Linked DNA regions of Algoriphagus sp. Y33. The protein of the gene in region 2 interacts with the protein of the main gene of each other region in a pairwise test. Links are inferred from orthologs where the notes say so. Each region holds a gene or a part of one and is shown on either strand. Other genes may lie near its edges.

Evidence for each region.
Region 1: the proteins of ruvA (region 2) and ruvC interact in binary tests that used the Escherichia coli proteins (3 or more experiments, as listed by UniProt). The link is inferred for Algoriphagus sp. Y33 from one-to-one orthologs.

Annotation. Positions count from the first base shown.
Region 1 is NZ_CP061947.1:4,595,803-4,611,864, reverse strand. What follows is about bases 8,135-10,943. They hold ruvC (crossover junction endodeoxyribonuclease RuvC), read right to left. Parts: upstream 9,923-10,943; coding sequence 9,347-9,922; downstream 8,135-9,346. Other genes in these bases: ID165_RS18560 (glycosyltransferase), read left to right, coding at 9,944-10,943; ID165_RS18570 (porin family protein), read left to right, coding at 8,719-9,273; ID165_RS18575 (Crp/Fnr family transcriptional regulator), read right to left, coding at 8,135-8,542. In the rest of the region: ID165_RS18625 (DUF4374 domain-containing protein), read left to right, coding at 1-651; ID165_RS18620 (DUF6686 family protein), read left to right, coding at 761-1,090; ID165_RS18615 (DUF4198 domain-containing protein), read left to right, coding at 1,243-1,935; ID165_RS18610 (hypothetical protein), read left to right, coding at 2,129-2,455; ID165_RS18605 (hypothetical protein), read left to right, coding at 2,458-2,754; ID165_RS18600 (PepSY domain-containing protein), read left to right, coding at 2,764-4,407; ID165_RS18595 (potassium/proton antiporter), read right to left, coding at 4,774-6,234; ID165_RS18590 (hypothetical protein), read left to right, coding at 6,328-6,705; ID165_RS18585 (hypothetical protein), read left to right, coding at 6,796-7,284; ID165_RS18580 (hypothetical protein), read left to right, coding at 7,362-7,901; more of ID165_RS18575, read right to left, coding at 7,979-8,134; more of ID165_RS18560, read left to right, coding at 10,944-11,044; ID165_RS18555 (hypothetical protein), read left to right, coding at 11,079-11,330; ID165_RS18550 (PP2C family protein-serine/threonine phosphatase), read left to right, coding at 11,333-12,544; ID165_RS18545 (polysaccharide deacetylase family protein), read left to right, coding at 12,546-13,172; ID165_RS18540 (glycosyltransferase family 2 protein), read left to right, coding at 13,169-14,278; and 2 more genes.
Region 2 is NZ_CP061947.1:3,820,010-3,836,261, reverse strand. What follows is about bases 3,381-6,379. They hold ruvA (Holliday junction branch migration protein RuvA), read right to left. Parts: upstream 5,179-6,379; coding sequence 4,582-5,178; downstream 3,381-4,581. Other genes in these bases: ID165_RS15355 (NADP-dependent malic enzyme), read right to left, coding at 5,175-6,379; sprA (cell surface protein SprA), read right to left, coding at 3,381-4,389. In the rest of the region: more of sprA, read right to left, coding at 1-3,380; more of ID165_RS15355, read right to left, coding at 6,380-7,445; ID165_RS15350 (DUF4837 family protein), read right to left, coding at 7,469-8,566; ID165_RS15345 (LysM peptidoglycan-binding domain-containing protein), read right to left, coding at 8,690-10,078; Asp-tRNA(Asn)/Glu-tRNA(Gln) amidotransferase subunit GatA, read right to left, coding at 10,093-11,520; ID165_RS15335 (twin-arginine translocase TatA/TatE family subunit), read right to left, coding at 11,538-11,738; ID165_RS15330 (murein hydrolase activator EnvC), read right to left, coding at 11,851-13,098; ID165_RS15325 (DUF4292 domain-containing protein), read right to left, coding at 13,104-13,844; ID165_RS15320 (tetratricopeptide repeat protein), read right to left, coding at 13,837-15,564; ID165_RS15315 (lipopolysaccharide biosynthesis protein), read right to left, coding at 15,710-16,252. UniProt on the Escherichia coli protein: The RuvA-RuvB-RuvC complex processes Holliday junction (HJ) DNA during genetic recombination and DNA repair.

The DNA.
Region 1 (16,062 bases), 770 kb from region 2 along the record:
TTCAGTATGAAAGCATGTTGCAATGATTCCTTTGGCACAAACTATCCGGACAGTGCCTGGATCGCAGTATTCGATTATCCAAGTATGGAATTAAATAAGGTGATCAAAGATGACCGCACCAGCTTTATAGGCAGATATTTCCTTTCTGGACTTGAAGTCGATGAGCAGGGAGATGCCTATGCATTTTCGGCTTCGGTTGCGACATCCAATGGTACTATGACTTCTACACTTCCTTCGGCATTTACCAGAATCAAAAAAGGAGAATTGGAATTTGACCAGTCTTACTATTTCAATGTGGAAGAACTGGCTGATGGATACTATGTCACGGCAAAGACTTATGCGGGCAACGGGAAATTCATCGTAATGATGAACAAAGAAAAGGGGCTTTATACTGTGGGAAATCGATTTGGAGTAGCAGATGTGTATAACAAAACCTTCAGTTGGGTGACAGGTGCTCCCGGGGAAGCTTCCATCGTCAATGTGACTACGAATAACTTCTCCGAAAAAGACGGGCTTGCCTACATCGGCATTACCACAGACTTGGGCAGTTGGGTGTATGAGTTCAATGCGAATACCGCCACCGCCACAGAAGGCTTGAAAGTCGATGGAGGTAGAATCACTGCAATCAGCAAGCTGGAAGTAGCAGAATAGATGTCTTGAAAAAACTAAGTCCTGGGAATTTAGCTGCATTTGAAAACTAAACCGGCAAACGCTCTTATCCCAGGCACCAATTAAAATCTTTATCCAAAACCAATCGCTTATGTCTGCCTGTCAAACAGAAATAATCTATCAAAACGATGATTTTGTTTTTACACGATGCATCGATTGCTGCAGAATGGGACTAATGTTCAAGCAGGCAATGATCAGTTTTGACGAGCTCAATTTTGATGCTTTTCGAAGATATTTGGAGCGTATGGATTTTGAAATTGAGAAGTATCCCTTTTTTGATGGACTGGATCGGGTAGTGATCGAGACTTATCATCCGGACGTACAGTTTACCCTGCTGGAGGAAGAGTTTTATCGGCTCAAAGCGAATGTGATTGAAGCCCATGCTCAGTTGCAGTTAATTGAATTGATTAGGAAGATGTAGGGTGCTATGCGACCGATGACAAAAGACACCTGACGATAGGCAGGGGAGACCGAAGAATTAACAATTCCAGCTTCTGGAGAAGCAGGAGAACGATTAAACAGTGATAAAAACTTTGTGAACCTGAGTACCCTTTGGGGCTAAAAAAACAAACTATGAATATACTAACCTTGAAATCGTTTTGCCTTACACTAATGCTTATGATGCTTATTGTGAGTGTACAGGCCCACGCGTTATGGATCCATACCGCTTCCAATGCTGAAAAAGGCAAGGAGCATCCTTATCGGATCTATTATGCAGACTATCATGAAAACGCCATTGAGGCTGTAGCCAATTGGTATTCTGATGTAAAGGAGTTTGAACTGTGGCTAATCAGCCCATCCGGTAAGAAAACAAGACTAGAGCCTACCGCAACAGTTGAATATTTTGAAGGAACATTTTTACCTGAGGAAGAGGGAGAATACAGAATGGAAATCAGCCATACTGCCGATCCGGGCGATAGTAAAACTGCCTATCAGTTTAATGCCTATGCGCAAGTGTGGGTGGGAAAAGGAAAATCCAAAGCCAAAGTGGATACTGATCTTGCACTGATCAAAAATGCTAATTCCTCAGAATATGAGCTGCTTTACAAAGGGAAGCCTTTAGCCGAGGGAGATGTGATGGTGCTGGGTCCCAATGCTGAAACACAGGAATTGAAGACTGGCAAAAAAGGCAAAGTTAGTCTTGATCTGGCAAATAAGGGGGTCTATTTCGCGGAAGCTACCCATACCGAAAAGCTTCCCGAAAATGATCCGTCGGGTTTGAAAGCTATCTGGAGATGTGCTACACAAGCCATTGAAATACACTAACTGAAGACGATTGATTGGGTCATTTTTAAATCTGTTGTTTGAACTATGAGCTTTTCTTTTTCAATAAATATTTTTAATGCATCAGGGGGACCTTCCTTGCTAGGTTCTCCTGGTGCCATTTTGGCACCGTACGCAATTTATATGTCGCAAATAGTATAGTAAAGACTGAATTGACTATTAACCCTTTGGTACTATGATTACACTAAGTATTTTACTCTGCTTTTTTGGATTTGAGTTTTTTTATCAAACTTCCAAAAAAGCTATCCTCAATCGACCACCTCTGATGTCTTATTGGTTTGGAGCCAATGAAAGACTAGCCAAAATTATAGGCTCCTGCTTCTTAATTGCTGCACTGCTTTTTTCGATTGGCTATCTCGGATTGGGTTCTGGGATCTTTACTTTTCTGTGTATCCTGATGATGGTGGGGAGTTTGGTGGTGCTCATTTCTCCCATTTGGAAGCTGAATGTTTCTTGGCTTTTCGTCGGGTTTGTGTTGCTGTTGTTAATTGAAATAATCTAATCATGCCTGCAAATAAAAAATACTTAACCCCCACATTTCTACACAGGTTCTCACGCATTACGGCTGGATTCATTGGAGGTTATGCAGTCACTGTTTCCTTCTTTCTAGCACTTTCCTTTTGGCTGGATAAAGTATCCGTGCTGTTTACACTGGTTTTCGGTGGGTTCCTTCTGTGGGTGGCGTTGATGATCATCGCATTTATTGCCGATAGTGGCTGGAAAATCTGGGGGATATACATTCTCCTCACACTGTGCTTTTCAGCTATTGTTTACCTCAACCAATCTTTGGCAGTCATTTAATCGGAACTTATGAGCAACAGGATTTATAATATTTTATTTCATACACATACCATCTCGGGGATTGTTATCAGCGTGGCATTGTATGTGATTTTCTTTGCCGGTTCTTTCTCATTTTTCAGAGATGAAATTGTCAGCTGGGAGCGGAATGAGTCAATTTCTGAGGGATGGATGCTACAGGAAATGGACTTTGATCTTGTGCTGGATACACTGGAGACACGAAAAGGAATCGCCAAGACAGACGTTGCTTTTAACCAGCATTATGATGAGCAACGCCTGGGGGTAACCATTTCTGCACCTAAAGGTGCTGAAGTTAAGGAAGGAGAGAAGGGGAGAGGGCGTGGTGGTCGTGGAAATTTCTTCTATTTGAACACAAAAAATCTGGACACTTATGATTATCAGGAATCGTATTCGTTCGGAGAATTTCTTTATAGACTTCATTTCTTCGCGCAGCTGAATTTTTTCGGAAGGTCAGGCTATATGCTGGCGGGAATTATCGCTTTTTTCTTTCTTTTCGCAGTGATTACAGGGGTGATAGTTCATTGGAAAAAAATTATCAGCAACTTCTATATTTTCCGTCCCAATAACAGTGTCAAGAACCTTTGGACGGATGCACATACTGCACTTGGGATCATAGGTCTTCCATACCAGTTTATGTTTGCACTTACAGGCGTGTACGTTATTGTGGGGCTTACAGTCATGTCTCCTGCGATCATCAATTATATTTATGAGGGAGATCAAGAGAAGGCCTTTAGTGATTTTGGCTATAGTCCACCGAAATTTGAGTTTGTGGGAAAACCTCTCGAAGGAGAGTTTTCAGTAAATGACCTGCTTGCTGAGACAAAAGAAAAATGGCCGGAATTTCATGTGCACAATGCGAGCATTTTTAACTATGGGGATGAAGGTATGCATGTGCAGTTTACGGGGAAATCTGACTACAATAAAAAATTTGCCAGTGCAGGGAGCATCACTTATCGTATGTTGGATAGGGAAATTATAGCTGAAAAAAGCCCCTTTCAGGATGTCTCGTATCTCGACGGAGCCCGTGCTGTGATTCTGAGATTGCACTTTGGCGATTTTGGAGGTAAGGGGTTGAAGCTGGTTTATTTTGCGCTTGGCCTATTGACTTGTTTTGTGATTATCTCCGGAGTAATGATCTGGCTTGTAGCTAGGGACAAGAAGCATGTCTCGCCTGCAAAGCGAAAATTTAATGCATGGCTGGTGTGGTTTTATCTAGCGGGATGCCTAAGCATGTTTCCTGTGACGGCATTTACATTTGTGATGATCAAAGTAGGCCTGCAAGATCCTGGCGTGGATCGTATGGGATTTATTTTTCAAACGTTCTTCTGGTCTTGGTTGGCATTGACTCTCATTTTTACCTTTATACGAAGCAATGCCATTACCAATAAGTTTACTCTGATTCTGGGGGGAACCATCGGACTTGCAGTTCCTGTCGTGAGTGGGGTGATTTCAGGAAACTGGCTTTGGATTACACTTAAAAATGGACAGACCGATATATTTTTGGTTGATGCATTGTGGCTGGTTATTTCCGTTTCCGCACTAATGATAGGGGCGAAAATGAAAACAAAAAATGCGGATTCGGAACCTTCTAAACCGGCGGTTTCCAGAAAAGAATCTACACTGGCAGTGGGTTGATTTTTTGTGTTGGCGGAGCGATGATTCAGGCTCCGTCAACTTATTTCTACCGAGTAGAGCTTGAGGAGGTTTTTGAAGAGAACACAGTTGCCCTCCTTCTTTGGAAACCAGACTTGGTTTATTCGTTCCTACCTATTTTTGAAGACTTGGGTTTTCCGGGAATTTTTTGGATGCGAACGCAAAGATTACCGTTCGTCACCGTACTTGGTGAAGGCCTGACTGTTGCCATCAGGCAGTTTTTCCGACTAAAGTCTGAAACTGAAAATTGCGACTTTAAAACTGACCACTTTCACTTTCCTCCCTACACGGCTCACGATTTTTACCTTCATACCCGCTTCGGAAGACCATTGCCTAAATATACTTTTACTAAATCCCGAGTAACCTTTTTATCTGATCTTCTTCTCTTTCATTTTCAGTCATAATCATTAGTTCATCTCCGTCTTCCAATGTGGTCTGACCACTCGGTGTGATGAATTTCCCATCTCTTTTTACAAGCACGATTAGTGAAGTGTGTGGGAAGCCAAGTTCCAGGATTTTCTTTCCATTAATCGGACTGTCTTTAGGAAGCTGGATTTCCAGAATTGCATTTTTAAAATCCTCCGAAAGCTCAATATCGAGCATAGAGCGCTTTTTCAGCGAGGCAGGCAGGGAAAGATGCAGGAGCTTTGCCGCTAAGGGGAGCGTGGTGGCTTGGATAGCAACTGAGGCAAGCACAATGAAAAAGACAATATGGAATATCACGGAAGCCATTTCTATGTTTTTGATCAATGGTAAAGTCGCAAACACGATAGGAACGGCTCCCCTCAATCCAACCCAAGAGATGAATGTTTTTTCTCGTAACTTGAATTTGAAAAAAGAGAGTGAAATAAATACACCTAGAGGCCGGGCGATAAAAATCAAAAATAAAGCCGCCAAGATGGCAACTCCTGATATAGGTATGAGTTGTTTTGGGAATACCAACAGTCCCAAGGCTATGAACATAATCACTTGCATAAGCCATGCAATCCCGTCAAAAAACTTCATCAGACTCTTTTTATGGGCCATTTTCCCATTCCCCACGGTGATAGCACTGATATAAACAGCTAGAAATCCATTGCCTTTCAGCAGATCCACCACTGTGTAAGTGATGAGAACCAGTGCCAGAAGCATAACTGGGTAAAGCCCCTCAAAGTCCAGTTTGACTTTATTGGTCAGCAAGACAGTCAACCTTCCAAACAACCAGCCCAACAAACCGCCTACTATCATCTGAATGAGGAATAAGGGGATGATTTCCCCGACTGATCCTGTTTCCAGAGTGATCAGCCCTAAAACCGAAACCGTAAGGAAATAAGCCATAGGGTCATTGCTTCCGCTTTCCAGCTCCAAAAGAGGCCGTAGATTACCTTTCAACCCTATGCTTTTTGCCCGTAACACAGAGAATACTGCGGCCGCATCAGTGGAAGATACGATGGATCCAAGAAGTAAACTCTCCAGAAAAGTGAGCTCCGTAATCAGATAAACAAAACCACCAAGCGAAAAACTCGTAATCAAAACGCCCAATGTGGAAAGCGATATACCTGGCTTAAGAACAGGCTTAATGCTTGGCCATTTGGTGTCTAGACCACCGGAATAGAGGATGTAGGTCAGGGCAATGATACCCAGAAATTGGGCGATTGCAGGATTGTCAAACCGAATTCCCCCGATCCCATCTGATCCTGCCAGCATTCCTACTCCCAAAAATATCAGGAGCATTGGAATGCCTGTTTTGCCGGCAGTCTTACTGGCAAGAACTCCTGCCAACAATAAAAGTGAGCTGATTAAAAGTACGTTTTCGGCTGTGACAGACATAGGGTTGTGATGGAATACATCAAAATTAACAAAAGATTCATTTACTTTTGTGTTGGATTCAGATTGAGGAAAGCCCCCTTTTTGTAAAATAGAATGAAAAAACTTAATTCACTTATTCACCTTTTCTACCATCTCCTGCTGTGGGTTGTTTTGCCTGCTACAGGTTTGGGTGTCCGGGTAGTTGCCGGTGAAGCAGTTGACAGCAGCCATTACAGCGTATCGAAGAGTGATACGAATTTCTCTGAATTCCTGCATTGTGTCAATCCTGATTGGTATAGCATCAATTCCCGGGAATCCCAACAAAAGATGCTCTGGGGAACAGGGCATTGGCCGGTCCTTTTTTCGGCTGTTTACAAAGTTGCTTTTAGATTTTCCGGTAATGAAAAGCTAAGTCCATTTTTTTCAAACACTCCTGTATTGGGGGCTTTAACCACCACTAAAATCATCTTTCCTTTTCATTATTTCTGGTAAAACGGAGCGCAATTCAATTTGACATTGCTAAATCCTTCTGGCTTTTATAAGCCAGGCAGGAATGATATTCCATTTTATCAATCCATACAAATGAGTGAACTAACATTAATAATCGTAACGGTGGCATTGACTGGTCTGGTTTGCCTACCATTAATTCTTAATCATTTCAGACAAAAGAGCAAAGGCAATCTGCTAAAAGAACGGCTCAAGGCAGAGATGCGGGCAGACCATCTAAAAATTAGTGATTTTGAAACCTGGCGCGAAGCTTATTGCATGGGCTTGGATCAGAAAAATAACCAGCTGCTGTTTCTGAATTTGCTGGAAACGAATAATCCGGTTCAGAAAATAGACCTTGGGCAAATCCGGCTCTGTAAGCCGGCCAGACAATACCGAGAAGTGAAGGAAGGAAAAGAAAAGAGGCAAATCATTCAGAAGGTGATGCTAGTGCTAGATCAGTTTAATGAGCAGAATAAACCCTTGGAGGTCGAAATCTATGACGAGGAGAAAAGTAACTATTTGATCAACGAGTGGGAACTGGCTCAGAAATGGTCCCAGAAGATAAATGAACTGAGAAACTAGTGTAATAAAGGGGGGCTGATTGGCTTCCCTTTTTGGTAAAATTCTTTATTTTGGCTGTGTAATTCTTTTTTTTAGAAATGGCACAAGCAAGCGAACTAGCTCCCGGAAGCAAATTGATTCATCCTAAATTCGGAACCGGGATGATTCTATCCTTGGATGAGACGTATTATAAGATCTATTTTTACGCAACAGAAGAAGTAAAAATGCTCGCAAGAGATTATGAAGGGTTTGCAGTGGATGACGCAAAGGTTCCGGATTTTCCCATGCTCACGATGAAGGATGTGGAAAAGGCAATTCGAGAGGCTTTGATTCAAACTTCCGAAAGGGCTCCGATTGTACCTCTGGGAGGAAAATGGATGGGTGGTACTGTAGTCTTCGAACCTAATGACGATACATTGCAGTCCAAGGAAATTCCGATGGCGACTTTTTTTCACAAAATCGTGATGGTACGGGAAAAGCTCCGTGTATTGGAGCAAAATATCAACAACCATCCTAAACTCGATGATGAGGACCGTGTTCATCTTCAGCAATACATAACGAGAGCCTATGGTTCACTGACTACGTTCAACGTGCTGTTCTCTTATAAGGAGGACCAGTTTAAGGGAAGTGGGTCTTGAAATGTTTATTGTGACTTAGAAGAGAAAGAAGCCTGATTTTAGGCATACTTTACCGGCGGATTTTCACGAGGTGGATGTCAGATCCTAGCCCTTATCCTGCTAAGAGTTTCGATAGTCATATCCAAAAAAGAAGCGATCTGACCTACAGATGCCTTGTGGATTACCTTTGGCCGGTATCGCATCAGTTCGAGGTACCTTTCCTTGGCAGTTTTGAATTTTGTGAAGATGCGCTGCTCTTCGAGCACGATATAATACTGCTCCAAAATCATACGGTAGGCTCGCTCCAGTTCCGGGAAGTCAATGAAGCAGGCTTGGAGATTTTCATAGGAGATTTTGAAAATTTTGCTTTTTTCCATCGTTTCAATGTTTTCGTACGATGGTTTTCGCGTGATAAATGAGTGCATCGCTGTTACAAATTCCTCGTCCAAAGTGAAAGAAACTGTGATGTCCCTATTTTCGCGGATGTAATAACTTCTGGCCGAACCCACTGCTACGAAATACAGATAATTGCTTATTTGCCCTTCTTTTTCGAGCAGGAAACCCTTTTCCACTTCAAATTCATCAAGGTGACTTGCGAAAGCCCGCTTCGCTTCATCACTTGTAGTAGGGAATTTGCTGAGCAGGCTTAAGAAATTTTCCATATATTCGTTGCTAAAAATTTACGGTAATTAACTTAAAATAATGATTCTGTCTTAGTTTTGTTCAGTTAATTTAAAAGTAGGACTATCAGGACGCATCAGAGCATTGGTAATAGCCTGGCTTTTGATCTTCAAATCAGTACATTCTATAAACCTATCACACTATTAATTACTATTTTATGAAAAAACTTTTGGTACTAGTCTTTGCGCTCGGTTTCTTCGGTGCAGCTCAGGCACAATTTGGAGTACGGGCAGGTTTCAGTAGCGCAAATTTCACTGATTTTGAAACCGATGCTATTGCGGGATTTCATGCAGGGGCGTATTACAAAATAGATTTGGGATTTCTGGCAATAGAGCCCGGACTTCAGTTTTCCCAAAAAGGGCACAAGCGGGTTGGAGATACAGGTACGCCGGCTGCGGATAAAGAAAGGTTGAATTATGTGGATATTCCAGCACTGGTTCGTGTTAATCTTCTGCCTTACCTGAATGTCTTTGCCGGCCCACAAGCCTCTTTGTTGGTTTCCAGAAAACTTGAATATGTAGATGGAAGTAGCATCACGACCACTGATCCTATCAGAAAATATGATATAACAGGTGTGGTAGGCGTTGGTGCTAATTTACCACTGGGGTTGAATGCTCAGGTAAGTTATGATCTCGGGCTTGTGAGCGCTAATTACTACGAGGTGAATGTCAAGAATAACGTGTTGAAAATATCTTTGGGATATGATTTCTAAGTGATTTTGTACTTCATGAGCACTAAACCAAAAGGAGCTGTCCTTAGCTAGATTAGCCATAGGGCAGCTTCATTTATTTTTTCAACCGATCCGGATTTTCTTCTATAAATGATTTCCACCCCGCATTTCTTCCTTTCGTCTGAATTCTTCCTTCGTGGAAATGATGGCAAAGTGCTACGGCCAATGCATCGGTAGCATCCAGCATTTTTGGCAACTCAGTCAGATTGAAAAGTGTCTGAAGCATAGCAGCAACTTGCTCTTTCGATGCGTTTCCATTTCCGGTTACAGACTGTTTTACTTTTTTGGGAGAGTATTCAGTGATCGGTATGTCTCTTGCCAAAGCTGCTGCCATCGCTACCCCTTGGGCTCGGCCGAGTTTGAGCATGGATTGCACGTTCACTCCAAAAAAGGGTGCTTCCAAGGCTACGCAGTCAGGCATAAATTCCTCTAAAATCCCGGTAATTCGTTCAAAAATTTTCTTGAGTTTCAATTCGTGCGATTCATACTTTTTCAGATGAATTACGCCATATTGGAGAATTTTGTATTTTTTGCCCTCTGTCAAAATCACCCCATAACCCATCACGTTGGTGCCGGGATCTATACCTAGGATGATTTTTTCCTTTGGGGCTTTTTCTTGTTCTTTGCTCACCTCCGCAAGTTAGCCCAAAACATGCTAAGTTTTTATCTGATCTGGTCTCTGAGTTACCTCACATTACTGTGGTGGATGAGTAGGTTTTGGGTGAAAGAACAGAATACTTCTATAGCACAGTCATTTAGGCTAAATGTTACGCTCCTTATCCCTTTTCGGAATGAGAAGGAAAATATCCCGAGTTTGATTTTAAATCTGAAGAAGCTCCGATATCCACAACTTGAAATACTTCTGGTAGATGACCACTCGGAGGACGGATCATTACAGCTTTTAAAAGAGGGGCTTGGGGAACTTTGGTATGTGAAAATTCTTGAAAGTCCGGCTTTCGGGAAGAAAAAGGCAGTGGAATACGGTGTAAAAATGGCCTCCGGTGAAATCATCCTATGCTCTGACGCTGATTGTTTCTTTCCTGAATTATGGATTGAAAGAATGGTTTCTCCATTTCAGGATACTAAAATTCACTTAGTAGCGGCAGCTGTGATGGTAGAGGACAAGGGCAGGTTTTTGGATATATTCCAATCTTTGGATTGGGCGGGTATCTTGTTGATAACTAGCTACTCTTTTTCCAAAAATAAGCCACTCATGTGCAGTGGGGCAAATTTGGCGTATAGAAAAGAAGCTTTTGAGAAAGTGTGCGGATACGAAGGGAATCATGAGTTTGCTTCGGGAGACGATGAATTTCTTTTGAAAAAAATCCATAAGTTTTATGGTCAGGGGGCGACGGGCTACCTGTCTTCATCAGAGAGCTTGGTCAAGACAAATCCTGAGCTTACTTGGCGGGATTTGATCAACCAGCGTATCCGCTGGGCAGGTAAGTGGAAAGCACATTTTTCTCTTTCTCATGCTATATCCGCCCTAGGGGCGTTTATTGTTCAATTGATATGGATTGGTAGTTTTTCGTTGATCTTTCTGGGAGGAAAAGGAATTCTGACCTTTGGGGTAGTTTGGCTTTTAAAGGGAGTGGCAGAAAAAATTAGTTTAGGTGGAATTTTAGAAGTGTTGGGCTGCAAACAGAATAATATCTCTATACTCAAGACTTCGCTTGTACATCCGTTCTATGTCTTATGGGTTGGGATAAGGACATTGGACGGAAAATTCACGTGGAAAGGCAGGGAGAACTAGAGAAGTGTTAATTTAGAATCTGAAAATTTGAATCATGAACGAAGAGGAATTTGACTTGATGGACGAGCTTTATTTCGTCCAGCCCTACGGGTATCTTGTAGAAACCCTGGATTGGGAGGAGGAATTGTTGTTGAAAACATTGCAATCTCTTTTCTCTCAAGGGTATATCAAATGTCTGAACGATCCGGACACAGAGAGATTTGGAACTGTGGACATCATGAAAGAAGGTAAGGACTTGTATTTTTTGGCGACAAAAAATGGTCTCATGGCACATAATACACTTTAAAATTGACCACAGAAACACATAAATTCCAAAGGAAGGAACTGCAACTGAAATCTCTGCTGGAGATCACACAGGCTATTAATGAAAATCAGTCTGAAGCGGTTTTACTCAATATTTTCAAGTTTACTTGCTTAGTGCATCTAAATATCAAATCTCTTATACTCTATGTAGCTAAGGAAGGGGCTTTTGAGAATAAAATTTCGCACGGAGTGAAGGGGAATGTCCCGATGTTGATCTCTGCAAACCAGGTGATGGATGAGAAATCCACGGGGGAACTTCGGTTGGAATTGGAGGAAGAATATTCTTTTGAAGAACTGGAAACATACCTGCCGGTTTATCATAAGGATAAGATGCTTGCTATCCTCTTTTTGCGGAGAAAAGATCAAAGTTTGGAACTGGATCTGAATTTCACCCAAGCATTGACAAATATTCTGGTGGTGGCATTAGAGAACAAGCGCTTTGCCAGAAAGCAGCTGGAGCAGGAAATATTAAACAGGGAAGTTGCTATTGCGTCACAGGTACAGCAGATGCTTTTCCCTGCGGAACTTCCTATAGAGACGGAACTCAAGGCAAAGGTGACCTACTTGCCACATAGTATGGTGGGGGGAGATTATTACGATCTTATCCGAAAATCCGAAGATGAAGTTTACTTCTGTATAGCAGATGTATCGGGCAAGGGGATTTCGGCAGCCTTGCTGATGTCAAATTTTCAGGCAGCATTGCGTACACTTTTGCGTAGCGATGCGGATCTTGAAATGATCGTAAAGCAGCTGAATTACACGTTGTATGAAAATACACATGGGGAGCGGTTTATTACTTTTTTTCTGGGACATTTCAATTTTAGAACCCGGGAACTTAACTATGTAAATGCCGGGCATAATCCTCCGTTGCTATGCAGGGGAGAAACGGGGAAATGCGAGAGACTCCATGCAGGAACCACTATACTAGGGGCTTTTGATGAACTTCCATTTTTGGAGATAGGTAAGCGTGAGCACCTCGGAGACTTTTCACTCCATCTTTATACCGATGGGCTGACTGAAGCCATGAACCCATTCGAAGAAGAATACGGAGAGGAACGTCTGGAGAAATTTATAGATAAGCATTATAGCTTGGATCCGGATGATTTTCATCGAAAATTCTTGAAGAAAATCAATGAGTTTTCGAAGAATGTGCCCTTACGTGATGATCTGACTCTGTTGAGTTTAAGGTTTCAATGATATGATTTTACATACTGTGCCTGTTCTTTTTCAGTGGTTTTTCCCAAAAAGACTTTGGGCTAAAGGTGCTGGAGAAAACACCGTTTACCTGACTTTTGACGACGGTCCCGTACCCGGAGTTACAGACTATGTGTTGGGAGAACTGGCCAAAAGAAATCAGAAAGCCACTTTTTTTGTAGTAGGAGATAATGTGCGCAAGAACCCTGAGCTTGCTCACGAAATCCTCAGTGAAGGCCACAAACTCGGTAACCATACGTTCAACCATCTGAATGGATGGAAGACTGAAAATTCTGCCTATTTTAAGAATATTGAGCGTTGTGATCAAGCGCTGGGCGATTTGTTAGGCCTCAAAACAAAGTTGTTTAGACCGCCTTATGGATTGATTAAATCCAGCCAAGCTGTGGAGGTTTCCAAATTACATCAGATTGTGATGTGGAGCATGCTTTCGGGTGACTACGATCAAAGCATGAAACCAGAAGGCATTTTGAAAAATGCTAAAAAATACACCAGTGATGGCACTATTGCGGTATTTCATGATCAGCTGAAGACCAAGGAAGTTATACCAAAGATTTTGCCTCCATACCTTGATTATATTCAGCATATGGGCTGGAAAACAGGTGTATTATGATATTCTGGTTTTGCATCGGGATAGTAGGGCTGATTCTGGTTCAGTTTATTGTAGCGATAATTCGTGTTAAGCTTTTTTGGAAAAATCATAAGGATTACCTGACAGCACAGCTTCCGTTTGTATCCGTTCTCGTAGCTGCCAGAAATGAGGAAAGAGATATTCATAAGCTATTAAGGTCCTTCGAGTTGTTGGATTATCCATCTGAGAGTATTCAATTTCTATTTGCGGATGATCAGAGTAATGACCGCACTGCTGAGGTCTTAAAGGATTGGTGCGCCCGGGAAATAAATCGACAATTAGTAACTATTGTTACTTCGCAAAGCGGGATGTTTAATAAAAACGGCAAGGCAAATGCTTTAGCTATTTTGGAAGAAAAGGCTACAGGTAAATACTACTTTTTTACAGATGCAGATTGCGAGGTAAGTCCCGATTGGATCCGGGAAGGGGTGGATGCATTTGCCGGAAATGTGGGGTTGGTGATCGGGATAACTCAGGTGAAAGCAAATCGATGGATGGAGAAATTCCAAGAGATTGACTGGTGGCTGACTTTGGGATTTGTCAAAGTGGCAACTGACCTGGGGATTCAGACGACCGGGCTTGGCAATAATATGGTAATCAGCAGGGAGGCATATAAGCAATCAGGAGGTTTTAAAAACTTGCCTTTTTGTCTCACCGAAGACCTTGAAATTTCCAGATCCATTCAGCGGGAAGGATTCACCATCGTCCACAAAGTGAGCAGGGGGATGCTGGCAATGACAAAGCCCGAAGCAAGTTTCCCGGATCTGCTGGATCAGCGAAAACGCTGGATGGGTGGGGTGATGACTTTGCCTTTTTATTGGAAGTTGATTTTGGGACTCCAGATTGGCTATTTTGTTTGTCTCATTGGTTTGATAGTACTGTTTCCGCCCATAGGCTTGCTATTGGGATTAATCAAAATGCTACTGCAGGGTATGTTTTTAAGATTGTTTTCCCGTAAAGCAGGCGTGAAAATCAACGGCTTATCTCTTCTGCTTTTCGATTTTTATAATCTTCATACTACCGTCCTTACTATTCTTTACTATTTTTGGCCTTCCAATACAAAGTGGAAATCCAGAATATACCCATGAACTACATAGAGACGCACGCACATATTTATTCTTCCAAGTTTGATTCCGATAGGGATCAGGTAATCCAGGCTATCAGAGAGGCGGGCATAGAGCGGGTTTACATGCCTAATGTGGACGTGGAAACGATAGAGGCAATGTTGGCTTGCGAGGAGAAATATCCGGGACTATGCATCCCCATGATGGGTTTGCACCCCTGTGATGTCAAGGAAGATTTTCAGGAGCAGTTGGCGATTATGGAAGACTGGCTGAATAAGCGACAGTTTGCAGCGGTGGGAGAAATCGGACTGGATTTGTATTGGGATAAGACATTTTTTGAGCAGCAAAAAGAAGCCTTGAAAATCCAGATCAATTGGGCTAAACAGAGAGGTCTGCCCATAGTATTGCATTGTAGAGTTTCTATGGATGAGACCATAGCGATAGTGAATGAAGAGCATGACGGTAAATTGAGAGGAATATTTCACTGTTTTACCGGAACCGCAGATCAGGCCCGGCAGATTATTGGCATGGGCTTTCTACTTGGGATCGGTGGAGTAGCGACCTTCAAAAACGGAGGGTTGGATCAGGTTATTCCCGAAATCAGCCTTGATCATTTGGTTTTGGAAACCGACGCTCCATACCTGGCTCCGGTACCATTTAGGGGGAAAAGGAACTCTCCTGCTTATTTGCCGATTATTGCAGAAAAAATCGGAGATTATCTCGGGATTTCGAAGGAGGAAGTAGCTCTCAAAACAAAACAAAACGCCCTTAACCTATTCAGTGAAATTGGATCATGAATTATAAAATAGTACGATTAAATACGGCACTTCGCACCAGCAAAACCTCTTCGGTGCTTATCATATATACCGGTGGTACCTTAGGGATGGCCTACGATGACAGCGGTGCGCTTGTACCGTTTAACTTCGGTCAGATTCTGGAGAAAATCCCCATTCTCTATACCATGGATATAGCCATTACGGTAATATCCTTTCCGGAGCCGATTGATTCTTCCAATGTCTCCATGAGCCACTGGAAAGACATGGCCTATATTATCTATGAAAACTACGACAGCTATGATGGGTTTGTGGTACTTCATGGCACAGATACCATGGCGTATTCGGCTTCTATGCTCAGCTATATGCTTCAGGGGCTAAACAAACCCGTGATATTCACAGGAGCGCAGCTGCCGATCTCTGCAATGCGCTCCGATGCACGTGAAAATCTAATGACTTCCTTGGAAATCGCCACAGCAAAGATCAATGGAGAGCCGATAGTGCCAGAAGTGTGTATTTTCTTTAATCACCTTCTGCTAAGAGGCAATCGCTCCAAAAAAGTACAGAGTGTGCATTTTGATGCATTTGAATCTGAGAATTACCCTCCTCTGGCAGAGTCGGGAATTGTGATTGATTATAATACGCAGGCAATACGGCCTTTGGAGTCGCATAAAAAATTGGTGAATAGAAATTCACTTGACAACAATGTGCTTATTCTCAAACTATTCCCCGGAATTACTCAAAATGTAATAGATTCTATTCTTGACATTAAAGGATTAAAGGCAATTGTGTTGGAAACCTACGGCTCGGGAAATAGTCCCAGCGAAGAATGGTTTATGAATTCGCTACAGAAAGCGATTAAGAAAGGCATAATTATCCTAAATGTGTCCCAATGTAATGGGGGACGGGTGATTCAGGGCCGCTATGAGACCAGCAAGGAATTGCTGAATGTGGGAGTGATCAGCGGAACAGATATGACTACCGAAGCCGCAGTGACTAAACTGATGTTTTTACTAGGCCAAGAAAATAACCATT
Region 2 (16,252 bases):
TCCGTTTGATTTGGTGAAGCCCGTCACTCTAAGTTCATTAGCCCATATACAGATGCTCCTGCTTCCACCTCCGTTTGTGCCGGGATTTCTTACCCCGATCATGGAAGATTGGGATTGATTCAATTCCGGGCGTCCGACTACAGTTACCTTGTATCGACCCACTTGTTGTGAAAATGGGATATTGAGTGATACTTTTTGGTTGTCACGGGCTACTTTTACTCCTACCACATCTTGGATTGCAATGTCGATTTCATTTGTCTCAGGCCAGATTTGATCCGGATCTCGCGTGCCTTTTGGCGTGATCATAAGAGGAACTTCGATCTCGTAATAGTTATCAGTATAGTCTGTACCTAATCGTAGGAATGCCGTGATTTCCCCATCCATTGCATCTTCACTGTCTGCGTGCAAAAACATTTTGATCCGTTCGAACTGCACCAAATCCAAAGTAACATTTTTGAAAACAGCTCTGGCATCTTTGGGTCCGAGATCTTCTACACAAACTCGAAGAGATTGCTCGTTCAGTCTCCGTTCTACTGTAGATGTATTGTCTCGATCCCGGAATATCCCCGGAGGAAGTACATATGGGCTTTCTGTAGCACTTCCCTGGCTATTCTCTTCAATACTTACCACATCTACGGTTACATTTGAATTGTCCGGTTCCGGGATTTCGAAAAGGCCTTTTTCGAAAAGGGATTCCTGAAAAACTCTCCACTGACTGCCGACCATGCGAAAGTTGGCCATTCTAAGTACTACCGGCTGTTCGAAATCAGTTAGATAGGTTCTGATCCATCGTATGGATTTGAAACCTGAGATATCTCCTTCTATACGGTCTGGCTGACGGACAGGAATACGGAATAAATACCAATCCACATTTTCTCCGCCTTCGTTGTGAGTGGTTTTGTCCACGATGTAATTTTGACCTACTACCATACTTCCCGGCTTCAATTCCATTTCGTAGGAATAGTAGTTTTCCAGTTCGTTGATGGTATTGTCATTGTTCAAGTCTTCGTTGTCAGGAGTGTTTGACCCAGAGGGAGTATATGGAAGGTTTTCATTGGCTGTCACGGGGGTGTTGCCTTCCAATCCGTTATACTTTTTATACCGCTCTAGAATTTTGACATTATTTTGATCAAACCCTTCATCTAGATAGTATTTGAATAAATCTCCGGAAACATCTTCTAGAATTTGATTTCTGGCCGTAGCGTTTACATTCAGACGATCTAAGTATCGGGAACGGAAAAAAGTAGCTTCATCTTCATTCTTCAACCCATCCAAACCGACATCTTGATTTTGTCGAGAAGTTTCCGAATTGTCAAAGGCAGGCAATAAGAATTGCTCACGGGTAATTCTTCCCCATTCATTTTGACCGGTTTCGGCAGGGTCTCCATTAGCTGGAAGCCCGTTTTCGAAGGAATGGCGACCATCTTTCATCAGATCTTCCGAAATGTCTCCCAGATTGATGAATAACTTACCTCCCGTTGTATTGTTTTGATTGAATATCCCATCGAGTACCCGTCCATTTTCTCCCTCTATAAATGGATCCATCAACCAGAATTCTAGATACTCTATATTGGTACGGTCAAAATCAACTTCTGTAGTAATCGCTCTGGTTACCCCACCGTAGTTGTTTTTTGGATTTGGAAGTAAACCGTCAGTAGTCAGATTTGTGTTATAATTGTACATGCCCCGCTCGCTGGGAAAGTAAGCCAGTTCAAAAAGAGGTTCAGGTGTGACGATCACATCCCTGTCTTGCTGTGGGAAAATTTCCTGAGGCACTACACGCCTGACATAATGGTTTCTCCTGTCCTCCCTGGTAATATTGGAGGGGACACCAGGTCCATTTTCTCTATAGAAAATATTGTCAATATTGTACCATGCCACCCGTGCTCTTCGATAAGCTGCTCCGAGGTTGTCTTCAGTCTGGTTACTCAAGTCAAATCTGTTGTCAGAGGTCTGCGGTGTAGAGGCAAGTTTCCAGTTTTGATTGGCGGCTCCTCCCAAATTGTATGGTGTAATTGCTGCCTCGAAATCATCAATATAGGAAGCTTGGTCTCCATTTACCCGATTGGATGTTCCCGGAATAAGATGTGCAAATTCCCCGCTGATCTGCACAAGGGAAGTTTCCTTGGTGCTGGTAAAGGGAAGAGCATCTGCCATTTTGGTTAGCCACCTCGATTCATCACTGAAATTCCCGTCCAATCCCCATAGGCTATTTCTTAAGGTTTCATTCCCGGTGGCAATTCGGGTGACGTTAGGCCTTTCATTTAAATAAAGGAATGTACCACCGATATTGAACTTGTCATTGAACAAATAATCAAGTCTGGTTCCCAGTAAACTTCGGGTTTGGAAGGAAACCAAATCTGCTTTTTCAAAACTCACATTGATTTGTTTCCCGGACTGGAGTATTGCATCATTGATGATGACAAGTCTCCCCACATTATAGTCTACTGTGAAGTCAACACCTTCAGTCAGTGGGATATTTCCAGCTTGAACTATCACAGAACCGGGAGAGATATTGAGTCCAGGTAATTGGATTTCGCTGGCAGAACCGGCTGTCAATCTGCCCTTAATAAAATATTTGTTGAGCCTGGTGACAAGTTCAGCATCTGCTTGGGTTGTCTTGTATAGTGTATCGTAGACGTATTTGTCTTTCAGAACTACTTCTCCGGGTTGGAAATACTTTTCAAGGTTGGACCCAAAGGGCTCTAAAACCGGGAATACCAATAGACCTCTGTTTGTGAGTATGGTGAGCCCTTCCACAAAGTCAAAATTCCCATCAGGGGCGGGATCATTTTGCGGATTGAGATTATCCAGTCCAGTGAGCCGGATCAATGGCTTGTCTTTTAGCCCTGTACCCTCCAGAAGCGAAGGGTTGTCGAGACCGGTTCTGTCATCCCTATAGATTACCTGAAGCTGAAAACCATCCCGCATAATTTGATTCGCATTCAGGTTATAGACGTTTTTCATCATCAGATCCCAAGTAGGAACCCGGGTGTTGATTCGGGCAGGCCGAAGAAGCTTCATGAAAATCATTTCATCTTCTTGTCTGTTTTGATAATCTTCTGTCAATTCTCCGACTTTATACACTTGGCCATTGTATGTGTATTCATAGGAGACGGCAAGCACTTCATCATTTTGTAGTCTTCTGAAAAGAGACAAATAGCCAAGCTGCGGGTTGAAAAAATATTCTGTTTGATCCAATTTCCTTGCCCCGTTGATTTGCTCAAAGTCAACTCCTTTTCTGAGCCCCAAGCTTGACTCCATTGACCGTGATCCGGTATCAAAAGGTCGGAAGGCAGGATTGTTGGATATGTTCGAATATAGACTATTGGCGGAGTTCCCTGCGGGAGCCGAAGGGTTTCCCGAGCCAATATTTGGGTTGGTAGGATTGTAGATCACCCTCCCCTCACCCAGATCCATGAACGCGACAAAGTTCCTAAGTGTCTCTGTGTTTGCTGCCCGGTTCATGATGTAAACCTCAATTCTAGTCACGTTCACCCCCGAAAGAACCTGTGGAAGCCCTCTCAGCCATCTTTCATAATTGTCACGGAAGAAGTGTCCAATAAAGAAATGTCGATTTTCATCATATTTCGAAGCCTGGATGTCAAATGATCTGCCCTGACCGTTGGCATCGATTGTTAGATTATCCCTTCGGCCCCGCTGGGTAGAAGCTACGGCTGTCACTCCCAATTTTCCAAATTTGAGCTGCGTTTTGACGCCAAAAAGATTCTGAGCTCCTTGTATCAACCTATTTTGTACAGGCATACTTACGTTACCGATTTCAATGGACTGGATAATGTCCTCTTCAAACCCGTTGAATTCGAGTTTCATTTGGTTTTGAAAGTCGAAAGAATTATTTGAGTCGAAATTAGCTCCGATCTTCACTTTTTCTCCCAGAGACCCGTTTACCGCCATTTGGATCTGTTGGTCAAAGTTGAACCCACCGTTTCGTTGCTGCCTTATAGGTAGAGTAGGATTGTCTACCCGCCTGAAGATAGCTCCGAAGTCAAGGTTTACGTAGCCTGATGGTGTGATATTTATCTCACTTCCTCCAAAGAGCCTATCTAGGGTGGGGCTAATAGTAAGTGGAGGAATCAAACCTCTTCCTTCTACTGCGCTTTCACCGTCGCCCCCACGGGCCCTGCTCCTCCAGTAGTCTTGTCTGACTTTGTATTCCTGAATTTTGGAGAACTCCTCAAAATCATATTCTTGCTCATTACCAACCCGTATGGTGTCTATCTGATCGACGACGTTATAGCGGAGTGTTGAGTCCACTTTTACTTTTATATTTTGGGTAATGGGATTGGCTTGGAAAAATGGTGCCTGAGACTGTAAAAAAGGATTTCGTGTAGGGAATAGAGGATTCGTCCTCAGATTTTGCCAGAGCAAATATGAGGGGGTTAGCCTCCTTCGATTCAAAGAATCAATCCGGGACTGAACACTGTCAGGATTGGTTTGTTGAGCCTCAGAAGTGGAATAGGCAAACAGAAGGCCACAAAGGATAATTAATTGAGGCCAACTATTGAGAAACCTCCTCCGAAAAAAAGTCAGTAAACTCCAAAAGTTCAATACAACTTAAAATTATGATGTCTTTAAAGATGCTTTAATTAAATCTTCTAATGAAATTTCTCCCGTGGTTTTTTTGAGGACCGTTGTTATATTTTTTTCTGCAGCGGCTTTTGGGAAACCAAGCGTAATAAGTGCTTGTAACGCCTCCTCACGTATTTTATTGTCTGATTTCAAGAAACCAAATGAGACGGTGTTCGCATCAACCCCACCTTTCCCTACTTTGTCTTTTAGCTCTAAAATAATTCTTTGGGCAGTTTTTGCTCCTATCCCTTTTACATGCTGGATAGTAGCTACATCGCCTGCAAGAATGGCTTGCTCTATTTCGGATGAACTTAGTGATGAAAGAATCATTAAGCCGGTGCTTGGTCCTACTCCGTTGATAGAAAGTAACATTAAAAATAAACGCTTTTCGTTGGCTTGCTTAAATCCAAAAAGTGTGTGTGCGTCTTCTTTGATATGAAGGAAGGTGAGGAGCTTTATCTGCTCCTCATCCTTGATTTCAGTATATGTCTGAAGAGAAATCTTCACATGATACCCTATTCCGTTTACATCTATGATGACGTAAGTAGGATCTTTGAAAACCAATTTTCCCTGTAGATAATCGATCATAAGGTGTTTGCGGATTGGGCATCTACTACAGCTACAGCTACCATGTTTACTATTTCCCGAATAGAACTACCCAGCTGAAGTATATGTACCGGCTTGTTCATTCCCAGCAAAATTGGGCCTATCGCTTCAGAGTTCCCTAATTCGGCAAGAAGCTTATATGCGATGTTGCCCGAACTCAAATCCGGGAAGATCAAAGTGTTTGCTCTTTTATTGATAAGCTTAGAGAATGGATACATTTCGCGCTGAATGTCTTCATTTATTGCAACATTTGCCTGCATTTCTCCTTCTATCACCAAATCCGGATATTTTTTCTGAGCAATAGCCGTTGCTTTGGCCATCTTGCCGGGAATATCTCCTTTTGCCGAGCCAAAGTTGGAATAGGAAAGAACAGCAATCCGGGGTTCCATATTAAAGAACCTCACCGCGTCTGCCGTCAAACCAATGATTTCTACCAATTCTTCCGCAGTGGGATTAAGGTTTACAGTGGCATCGGCAAAGAAATATGGGCCTTTTGGGGTATTCATAATGTACATACCCGCCACACGATTCACCCCTGGCTTCACTCCAATTGTTTGAAGGGAAGGCAAAATAGTTTTAGGATAATCCCGCGTAAGCCCGGAAATAAACGCATCTGCAGCGCCTGATTCCACCATCAATGCACCGAAGTAATTTCTCTGAGTGACTAATCGGGCAGCATCACCTGCGGTCATTCCTTTTCTTTGACGTTTCTGGAAAAGCATACTTGCGAATTTCTTCAGCAGGTCTTTTTCTTCCATAGGATCAATAATGATTACATTGGATAGATCCAATGCATTGTCCTTTATTAGTGATAATATCTTCTCTCTGTTACCCAGAAGTATCGGTTCTCCTATTTTTTCATCACGGATGATTTGCGCTGCCTTGAGGATTTTTCTATTATCTGCCTCCGCAAACACGACACGTTTAGGGTCTTTTTTAGCTCTGGCTATGACTACAGACATCAATCTCTGGTCAATACCAATTCTCTCTTGAAGTTCTAATTCGTAAGCGTCCCAGTCTTGTATTGGGTATTTTGCTACGCCTGAATCCATCGCAGCTTTTGCCACAGCAGGAGCTATAGTTGTTATCAGTCGGGGATCCAGAGGTTTTGGGATAAGGTATAATCTGCCAAATCCCAGCTTATCTTCACCATATGCTTTATTGACTATATCAGGAACCGGCTCTTTTGCAAGTTTGGCTATGGCTTGGGCTGCGGCGAGTTTCATCTCCTCATTGATAGCTGTAGCCCGTACGTCCAGTGCTCCACGGAAAATATAAGGGAAACCGAGCACATTGTTCACTTGATTGGGATGATCAGATCTGCCTGTGGCCATGATCAAGTCTTCCCGTGCTGCTACTGCTAAATCATACGAAATTTCAGGATCAGGATTTGCCAAGGCAAAAACAATCGGATTCGGTGCCATTAGCATAAGCTGATCCTGGGTCACTATATTGCCGGCAGAGAGCCCCAAAAAAACATCAGCGTCTTTCAAAGCATCTGTAAGGGTGTAAAGATCTCTATCAGTACAGAATTCTCTTCTGATGTCGTCTAGATCGGTTCGGTCTGATCGAAGGATTCCTACTATGTCTACCAGGACAATGTTTTCTCTTTTGATGCCGAGGGAAATATAGAAGCGGGTACAAGAAATTGCAGCGGCTCCGGCACCGTTCACTACCAATTTGATCTTGGAGATGTCTTTTCCCACCAGTTCTAGGGCATTTAACAGTGCCGCTCCTGAAATAATTGCCGTACCGTGCTGGTCATCATGCATGACCGGGATATTCATTTCCTTTTTGAGCGCAGCTTCGATTTCAAAACATTCAGGCGCTTTGATATCTTCAAGATTTATCCCGCCAAAAGTAGGCTCAAGGGATTTTATTGTCTGAATTAATTTTTTTGGATCTTTTTCATTGATCTCAATATCGAAAACGTCTATCCCTGCAAATTTCTTGAAAAGAACTCCTTTTCCTTCCATCACCGGTTTGGACGCTTCAGGTCCAATATCTCCAAGACCCAGCACTGCCGTCCCATTAGAAATCACTCCAACCAAATTTCCTTTGGCTGTGTATTTATAGACATTTTCTACATCTGTCGCAATTTCCTTGCAGGGCTCAGCTACTCCAGGAGAGTATGCAAGGGCAAGATCCATCTGACTGGAAAGCGGCTTGGTGGGATTTACTTCAATTTTGCCCGGAGAGCCCTGCGTATGATAATTAAGTGCGTCTTCCTTGCGGATTTTGATTGCCATAAAAAGCTAATATAATTTGGGTTTTAGGCCCCCTGGTCATTCTTCCAACTCACGTTAGTGTTGAGAAGAATAGTCTCGATTTCACGAAGGGCATCTCTGTGTACTTCATTTGGATAAAATACGAAGCCTTCAATGTAATAAAGTTTTCCTTTTTTCTGATCAACCATCAGGTAACCCAGATAAGATCCTCCCATGCTTGTGTTGTTGGTTTTCCAGGAACCTCTCATTTCTGTGGTAAAATTATCATTAATCACCATGTTTCTGAAAACCGGAGGGATTTGTTTTTCAGAAACCACATAAGAAGTGGGGTCTTCAGGGTCACCAAAGATATGTTGCTTTGTGATAGAGTCTCTGAGTTTGAGTATGTTCTCGGGGAAAGTTTGTTCCTCAGAAGTGTAATCTGTCTCGTAGAAAAACAAGCTGATGTCAGCTCTTTTTTCGCTTGGAGTGATCTGTCTTACCCAAAGAAAATCATCTTCTGATTTTGCTACTTGATAGGAGGCAGGCACATTTATTTCAATCTCTAGATTTTCTTTTGCTTCGAAAGCTGCCGCCGAGTTTTTTCTGGCAAGAATTACTTTCTCCAATCTGCCTCTTTCTCTTACTTCGAATAGGTTCTGTAGGCGGTTTCTGTTTTTCTTGAGATTTTCGACCAACTGACCTTCTGTGTTTCCAAATAGATACAATACTTCCTGACCGATCGCATATTCATCTTCCATTCTCAGGGAATAAATATTGGGGTCATTCATTGCCTTTTCTTTCGATTCCTTGGAGAACTGTGCGTTGATCACTTGACTGGCGGAGCCTTTGTCATCAAAAGTAGTGACATATATCAGGTTGGTAGACATTTTGAGCATACGGGTCATCGCCCTGGGATCAACGGTATTTATCTTGAATTTTGCTTCTGAGCGAATCATTCCGGGAATATCGGATTCGAAAATCTCTTTTAATTCTTCTCCGACAGGTCCTGCCCATTTTGCGGAATCTATTACAAGGATGATCTCCCCGATAGAACCTCTTGCTTTTGGCTTGGAGCTGTCCACAGCCGTTCCATCAGTTTCGCAGGAAATAAGGGTAATGCCTATAACTAAGGTTATGAGAAAGGATGAAAGCGTTTTCATTTTTGATTGTTTGGTTCTTGGATAAGGTCAAATTAATGACATAACAACACATATCCTTATTTAGGATTGAATATTGCCATTAGTTAAAAAAAATTAACAAAATGAGAATTGATCCAGTCTGAATTAGCCGATTATGAGTCTCTGGCCAGGCTTGATGTTATTCGAATTAAGATTGTTCAATCGCTTAATTTGCTCCACGGTCAGGCCTTCATGTTTTTTGGAAATAACCCACAAGGAATCTCCAGGTTGGACGATGTAAGTGGTTTGCCCGGAAGAGTTTGTTTGGGTAGAGGCAATGTTTTCTGATATTCCTGAGTTGATCCTTAGTGTTTGGCCGACTCGAATCAGATTAGAGGAGAGGTTATTCCATGATTTGATCTGAGTGACTGTGACACCATGACGACGGGCTATCGATCCCAGCACGTCTCCAGATCTTACCTTATAGGTAGTGCCATTTTGTTTGATTTCCTGTGCCAGTGCTTCTACAGACTGCACTTGTACATTTGACGCTAGCAATACAGTTGGCGCATTATTTAGGGAGTCACTTAGCCAAGCCAGATTTTTTTTGATGTAAGGCACTTTCGATTTGGGGATGCGAAGTGCCATGTTTCTATTACTTTCAGGAAGTTTTTTATTCTTTATAGCGGGATTTAAAGTTTCCAGATCTGATACACACAGGTTGGTGAGCTCTGCAAGTTTGTCCAAACTAAGTGCTCTGTCAAAACGGATTTTTTCATATTCCACCACATATGTAGGATCTTCGGGATGGAAATTATGCTCTTCAAGATGATTTAGTATATAAAGCATCGCCTGTACCTGCGGGACATAGCTTCGTGTTTCCCTTGGCAGGTAGTTGTAAATTCCCCAGAAGGTGTTTTTTCCCCCTGATCTTCGAATGGCTTTTCTTACATTACCGGGGCCGCAATTATAAGCAGCCATAGCTACTTCCCAATCTCCAAACATTCTATGAAGTGATTTCAGGTATTTTGCAGCGGCCTCCGTAGAGAGTTCGGGATCCATTCTATCATCTACCTCATTATTGGTGTTCATACCATACATCCTGCCTGTAGCGGGCATAAACTGCCAAAGCCCCATCGCCCCAACTCTTGAGCGGATTTGGGGATCAAGCCCGGATTCTATGATGGATAGATATTTGATCTCTAACGGCATATCATGCTTTGCCATAGTTTCATCAAACATGGGAAAGAACATCTCCTTACGAGCCAAGACCATTTTGGTATAGTCTCTATTTCTTACCGTGAAGTATTGGATAAAAGAAAAAATGCGGTCATTCAGCTCAAAGGACATTTCATGATCCATCGCTTTGACGCGGCGGTTAATGTCTTCATATGTGAAATCCGGAATGTATTCGTAATGATAATTTGGCAAAACTTCTTCGTCAAGCAAGGGAGCATCAGCTACCGCCCCATCATCCTGACAAAAGGCTTCGGACAGAGGAATCAGACATGTGACAAGCGCAAGTGTGAAGATTCTGTACAAAGTTCTTTTCATTGGAATAATGGGTTTTATGATGTCAATTCGGTTAGGTAATTACTGAAAGCATACAATTCGGCTTCTTTGAACGAGTTGCAGATCACTTGTAATCCTATAGGCATTCCTTGCTTATCTTTGCCGTTTGGCAATGAAATAGAAGGCACTCCTGATACCGATGCCTGTACTGTGAAGAGATCTTCCAGATACATTGCTACCGGATCGCCACTATGCTCGCCAAACTTAAACGCTGTAGATGGTGTAGTCGGCATAATAATGTAGTCAAAATCATTCAAAAGATTTTCAGTGAAGTCTTTAATTAATCTTCTGACTTTCTGTGCTTTGGTAAAATATGCATCGTAATAGCTTGCACTGAGCACAAATGTGCCAAGCATGATTCTACGCTTTACTTCCTCTCCGAATCCCTCACTTCTAGTCAGCTTATACATGCTTTCTAGGTTGTGCGCGTTTGGCGTACGGTATCCATATTTCACACCATCAAATCGGGACAAGTTAGAACTTGCTTCTGCAGTGGTCAGAATGTAATAGGTTGGGAGAATAAAGTCCAGCAATGGGAAGCTTACTTCTTCTACCGTATGACCCTCTGACTTCAATTTTTCCAAAACAGCTAATGTGTTGGCTTTAATCTCTAGCTGGAGCGCAGGAGATTCTATTGTTTCCTTAAGGTAAGCAACTTTTGCTTTTTTGTCAAAATGTAACAATTGACTATAGGGCAATACTGATTTTCTAGAGGATGTGCTGTCATATTCATCATGACCAGCCATAATTTCCATCACGAGCGCATTGTCTTTTACTGTATGGGAAAATACGCCAATACAATCAAAAGAAGAGGCATAGGCAATTAGACCCCAGCGTGAAACGCGGGAATAGGTTGGTTTCATCCCAATCACACCCGTAAAGGCAGCAGGCTGCCTGACTGATCCACCGGTGTCTGTACCCAAAGAAGTTGTGCAGAGATTTGCCTGAACTGCCACTGCTGACCCTCCGGAAGATCCTCCGGGTACTCTGGATTCATCTGCCGCATTCAGCACTTTGCCGTGGACAGAATTCTCATTGGAACTGCCCATTCCGAATTCATCACAATTTAATCTTCCGATGATGATCGCATCCTCATCCAGCAATCGTTGAATGGCAGTAGTAGTGAATTGAGATTCGAAACCTTCGAGGATTTTTGAGGAAGCGTTTGCCTCATGGCCGGTATAGCAAAGTACGTCTTTAATGCCAATTACCATCCCGGCAAGCTTACCGGCATTTCCCTTGGCCAACTTCTCGTCTATAAGATCAGCTTGAACCAATGCGGATTGCTCGTAAACTTCGACGAAGGCGTTGAGATGCGCCTTCGTCTGAATGTTTTTCAAATAATATTGGACTATCGCCCGACAGTCAGTTTCCTTCTTTTCGAGCGATTTTTTGATTTCGTCGAATGAGATGAATTTTTCCAATTTATTGGCTTAAGAGATTACTTTTTCTTGTCGTCTTTCAGTCCCTCTTCCAGGTCGTTCTGAATGTCCTTGGTAGCATCTTTGAATTCTCTGATACCACGTCCAAGGCCACGAGCCAATTCAGGTATTCTTTTAGCACCAAACAGTAGAAGGACGACCAATACGATCAGTACGATCGAGCCACCGCCCATGTTTTGAATGAAACCTAATGTAGTCATGATGGTGTGTGTTTAAGGGTAAATGAGGTTACAAAGATATAACTGTGATCCGCTTACACAAAGTTCAACGGAAAAGCAGTCCATCTTTTTTATGAATATACGCAATTCTCAACTATTTGGATGTAAGCCAGGCAGAAGGATTCATAACAGTCAGCCCTTTCCAGGTCTGAAAATGTACTTCCGCTTCGCCATTAGCTCCTGTTGCTACCTGACCAATTACGTCTTTTGCACTGACAGTCTGACCCGATTTTACAGTAATGGTTTTCAACTTACTATACATGGTATAATACTCCCCATGTTTGATAATTACCGTTCCGCCAAAACCGGGCATTGTGGTGATTTTGGTGACTGTACCATCGAATACCGCCCTCACCGAAGAGTTTGGCTGAGTTCGGATATCCAGCCCGTCACTTTCCATAGTAATCCCTTTGAGCGTAGGGTGCGGATAAGTGCCATATCCCTGTGCCACAAATCCTGTTTCCACAGGCCAAGGCAATTTACCTTTGTTGCCGGCAAATGAATTGGACAAGGCTGCTACTTCAGGAGTCATCGGCATACTACTGCCTGATGATTTGGTAGCAGTACTGTTTTCTTTTTTTGCTGCAGCTTCCGCCCGTCTAATTTCATCTTCGATTACCTGCTTGATCATTCTGTTCAGTTGATCCTGTTGCTTTTTGGTTGCGGTAATCTGTTTTTTGATGTCTTTCTCCTTGCTCGTGAGCGTATTTACCAGTCCCTCTTGCTCCCGTTTCATCTTATCCAGTTGGGCGCGTTCCTTTTGCTCCTCGACAAGTACTTTTTCTTTTTCGATTTTTTTCTCATCCAATAAAACGCGCTGATCTTTAAGTTCAATACTTAGTTTTTCGATTTGAGCAGCTTGCTGTTTGCGACTATCGGTGTATTGTTTTAGATACATTAATCTGGAATAGAGCTGGTTAAAGTTTGCCGAACTAAAAACAAATGAAACGATAGAAAGCCCTCTGTTTAGTTTGGAAGCATTGTAGATCATTCTGCCGTATTCGGCTTTCAGCTCTTTCAGCTGACTCTCCAGACTTGTGATTTTTGATTCAGTCTCCTTGATCTCTTGATTGATTAGCTTTACTTCCCTATCTAGGGTGTTGACCAGTCTTGTTTGAGTCTGGAACTGCCTTGTTACTGCGTTTAATTCACCTATTGTACTTTTCTTAGTTGCGGTGGTCTGCTTAAGAATTTTGTCGAATTCCAGTAATCTAGCCTGTACTTCAGCTTTTTCTTTCTCAAGTTGCTCTCGGGTTTTCTTAGTTTGTGCAGAAAGATCAGCTGCCGAAAAAAATATCAATCCAATCAGAAGGCTAAATGGAATAAAGTATTTGCGAAACATGCAGTTCAAAATTTGAAGGGGAAGCTGAGTGGTTCGGAGTGGGGATCTACAGCTGTCCACTCCACATGGATGATGGTATTCTGTCCACCTTCAGGTAGCTGGTAGGCCAGTTTATAGAGGACTTCAAAAGGGAAAGGATTGGAGTCCACTTCCTGAAAAGTAGCATAGCTTGCCAATAGTGATCCCCGATCATCAAGTGAATTGCTCACCAACTCGGTGACTTTTCTGTAATTGACGTCGACTTTGGAGAAGTATCGGACTTTGTCCCGAACCTGAGTCAGTTCAAATGATTTACCTACACGTACTAATCTGTCTTTGTAGTCTACTTCGTGAGGAGGGTTGGCGAAAAGTACGTTTTGAAAAGTCTCAAGGGATAATTTCAGGCCATAGATTGATTCAAATTCTTTGAATGTTAGGTTTATCTCCTCTTTGCCGATTCGGTCTTTGATTTGGATTTTATCCTCTGTGATCAAGCCGCGTACTGCCTCCATTCCCATACCGGGAGAAATAATGAACCATAGCACAGAATCTTTCTTTGCACGTAGGTTCAAGCTGCCCCTGGTGATTTTACCGGATTCTTCTTCGATGATTACTTTGGCTTTGGCACTCATAAACCCATAGTCTGTATAGACTGGTGAAAAACCCTCCATCTTTCCATCTGCCTGATAGACGACCGTCTTTTTAGAGCAGGAGAGTAGAAGGCCTAGGCCGAAGACAAGCGCGATTCCTGCAAAAAATTTATTCATGGTATTTTCCTTCTTTTATTTTTTGTGAAAGTTTATCAGAGGCTTCAGGACTTCCTTCTGCTTTTTTCCAATAACTCAACGCTTCGTTCTTTTTGCCCAGGTGAAACAAGATGTCTCCATAATGTTCAAGCATTACCCCACTAGGCTTGGTCTCGTGCTTTAATGCCAAGTCCATAAATTTCTTGGCACCTTCATAATCTTCCATCTGAAAAAGAACCCAAGCGTGTGTATCAAGGAAAGTGCCATTTTCGGGAAATCTCTTGACAACTTTATCAGACATTGTCTTTGCTTTGTCCAGATTCTTTTTTTCCAGAGAAAGGAAATAGGAATAATTGTTCAGCACTTGCTCGTCATTAGGATTAAGTTCCAGTGCTTTGTCAAAATTTAGAAAAGCTTCTTCCTTATCTCCCAAATTATACAATGAATTACCCAAAGCCCCAAAGGCTACTTGATTCAATTGTGGGTTTTTGTTTGAGTTCAGTTCTATGGCTTTTTTGAGAGAAATGACAGCTTCTTCGTCTTTCTTTTGTGCGGATTTCACTACCCCGTCGTAAAACCAGAATTCCGGGTTTTGTGGGAATTCGTCAACTCCTAGAATTGTGAATTTCTCCAGTTCTCTGAAATCTGCATCTTCTCCGAAAGACCCTAAAATCACTTGCTCGAGCATTTTGGGGTTCTTAGGGTCAAGTAAAAGTGATTTTTTGAAATATTCTATACCTTCGCTTAGGTTTTGCTCTTGCATTTTACGCTCCCCAAGAGCAGCATAAATCGTTGCATTCTCTGGACTTGTCGTAGTCATAAGCGTCTCTAGGCTATCAAGCAATGTCTCTCGTTCTCGAGTTTTTATTTCAGTTAACTGGCTGATAAAAGCCTTTGATTTGACTTCAGGATCAAGATCTGCACTGGCAAATGCCGCATAGAGATGGTGGTTTGACTCGTCGATATTTCCCTTGTCTTTTAGTAATGTGTGAGCTGCCATCTGCAATTCAGGTTGATTTGGATATTTTTTGATTTCTCCAAATACCAACTCCAATGCCTGGTCTATCCTATTGTTGTTATATAAAATCTCTACCAGATTCATTACATAGGCAGGGGTGCCCGGTCTAGCTTCCACCAGTTTTTTACCTTCTGCAATAGCTTGACTAAGGTTGTTTTTATTTAAATAAATCCGCTGTTTTTGCAGTGTGATTGGCTCCATCACTCCATAGTAATCTTCAGCTCTGTCCAGCACAATCAAAGCCTTGTCCATCTCCCCTGCATTCAGATAGATAGAGGCAAGATCCAAGTTGTACTGCTGATTGTTTTCACCATCAGCAGTTAGTTTTTCCAGTATATCAGCAGCTTTGAGTGGTTGCTTGAGATTCGTATATATCTCTGCTAGCATCAAGGAGTAGTACTTATTGTCAGCATCGAGTTCCGCTGCTTTGGTGGCAAAGGGCATCGCTTTTTCAGGTTGGTTTGCTTTGACCAGCACCTCGGCTATTTTGTAATGGATGGCAGGTTCTTCGGGGGAGAAATCCCGTGCTTTTTGAAAGTAGAAAAATGCTTTTTCTAAATCATCGAGAACGAGGTTTTTCTCACCCTCTATGAAATAACGGGACCCTTGCGATTTGTTTGATTGAGCTGTACGCTCTTTCTTCGAGAGCTTACCTTGGGCAAAACTTGCTGCGGAGCCTAGGGCGGCTACGAGAAATATAAGGAGTATTCTTTTGAATTTCACGGGAAATAGAGACTTCGGCTTGAATTCACAAACATAATGCCTTTTATGCAATAAGGCTTTGCTTGTCGATGGGAATGAGATAGAGTTATTCTTCTTGCTAACGAGAGTACGTACTAAAATGATCCCCGGTTGATGAAAATTAAGATTACATTTTTTTGCGTTTGGGCAAATAAGAAATGATTTGATCTTTTTCGAGCAAGAATATAAGTCCGAGATAAAGTAGAATAAGACTGTTTTTCAGGAAGAAATTCAGAATTGGAATCCCTAGATCAAGGTAAAATCCCAAATAGCTGAGTGCAAAGGAAATAAGTAGGTAGATAAGTCCTTTTGCTATTTTATAAGGGATAGGATAGTGTTTTTGTCCGTAAAGAAAACAAAGCACACACATCACCAGGTAACAGGTGATCGTGCTGAGAGCGCCGCCCATGTACCCCCAGATCGGTACAAATACAACGATTATCGCCACGGTGATTATTGCGCCAATTAATGTGATCCAAAAACTGTATTTGGTCTGATCCGTGATTTTAAACCAAATAGAAAGGTTGAAATAAATGCCTAGAAGTAAGTATCCCATCAAGAGTGTAGGGACAATAAACAGTCCTTCTTCGTAGCCGGCTTGTCTCAAAAACATTGGTCCCAACCAGTTCAGGTTTACCGAAATGGCAATCATAAGTACCGAGCAAAAAAC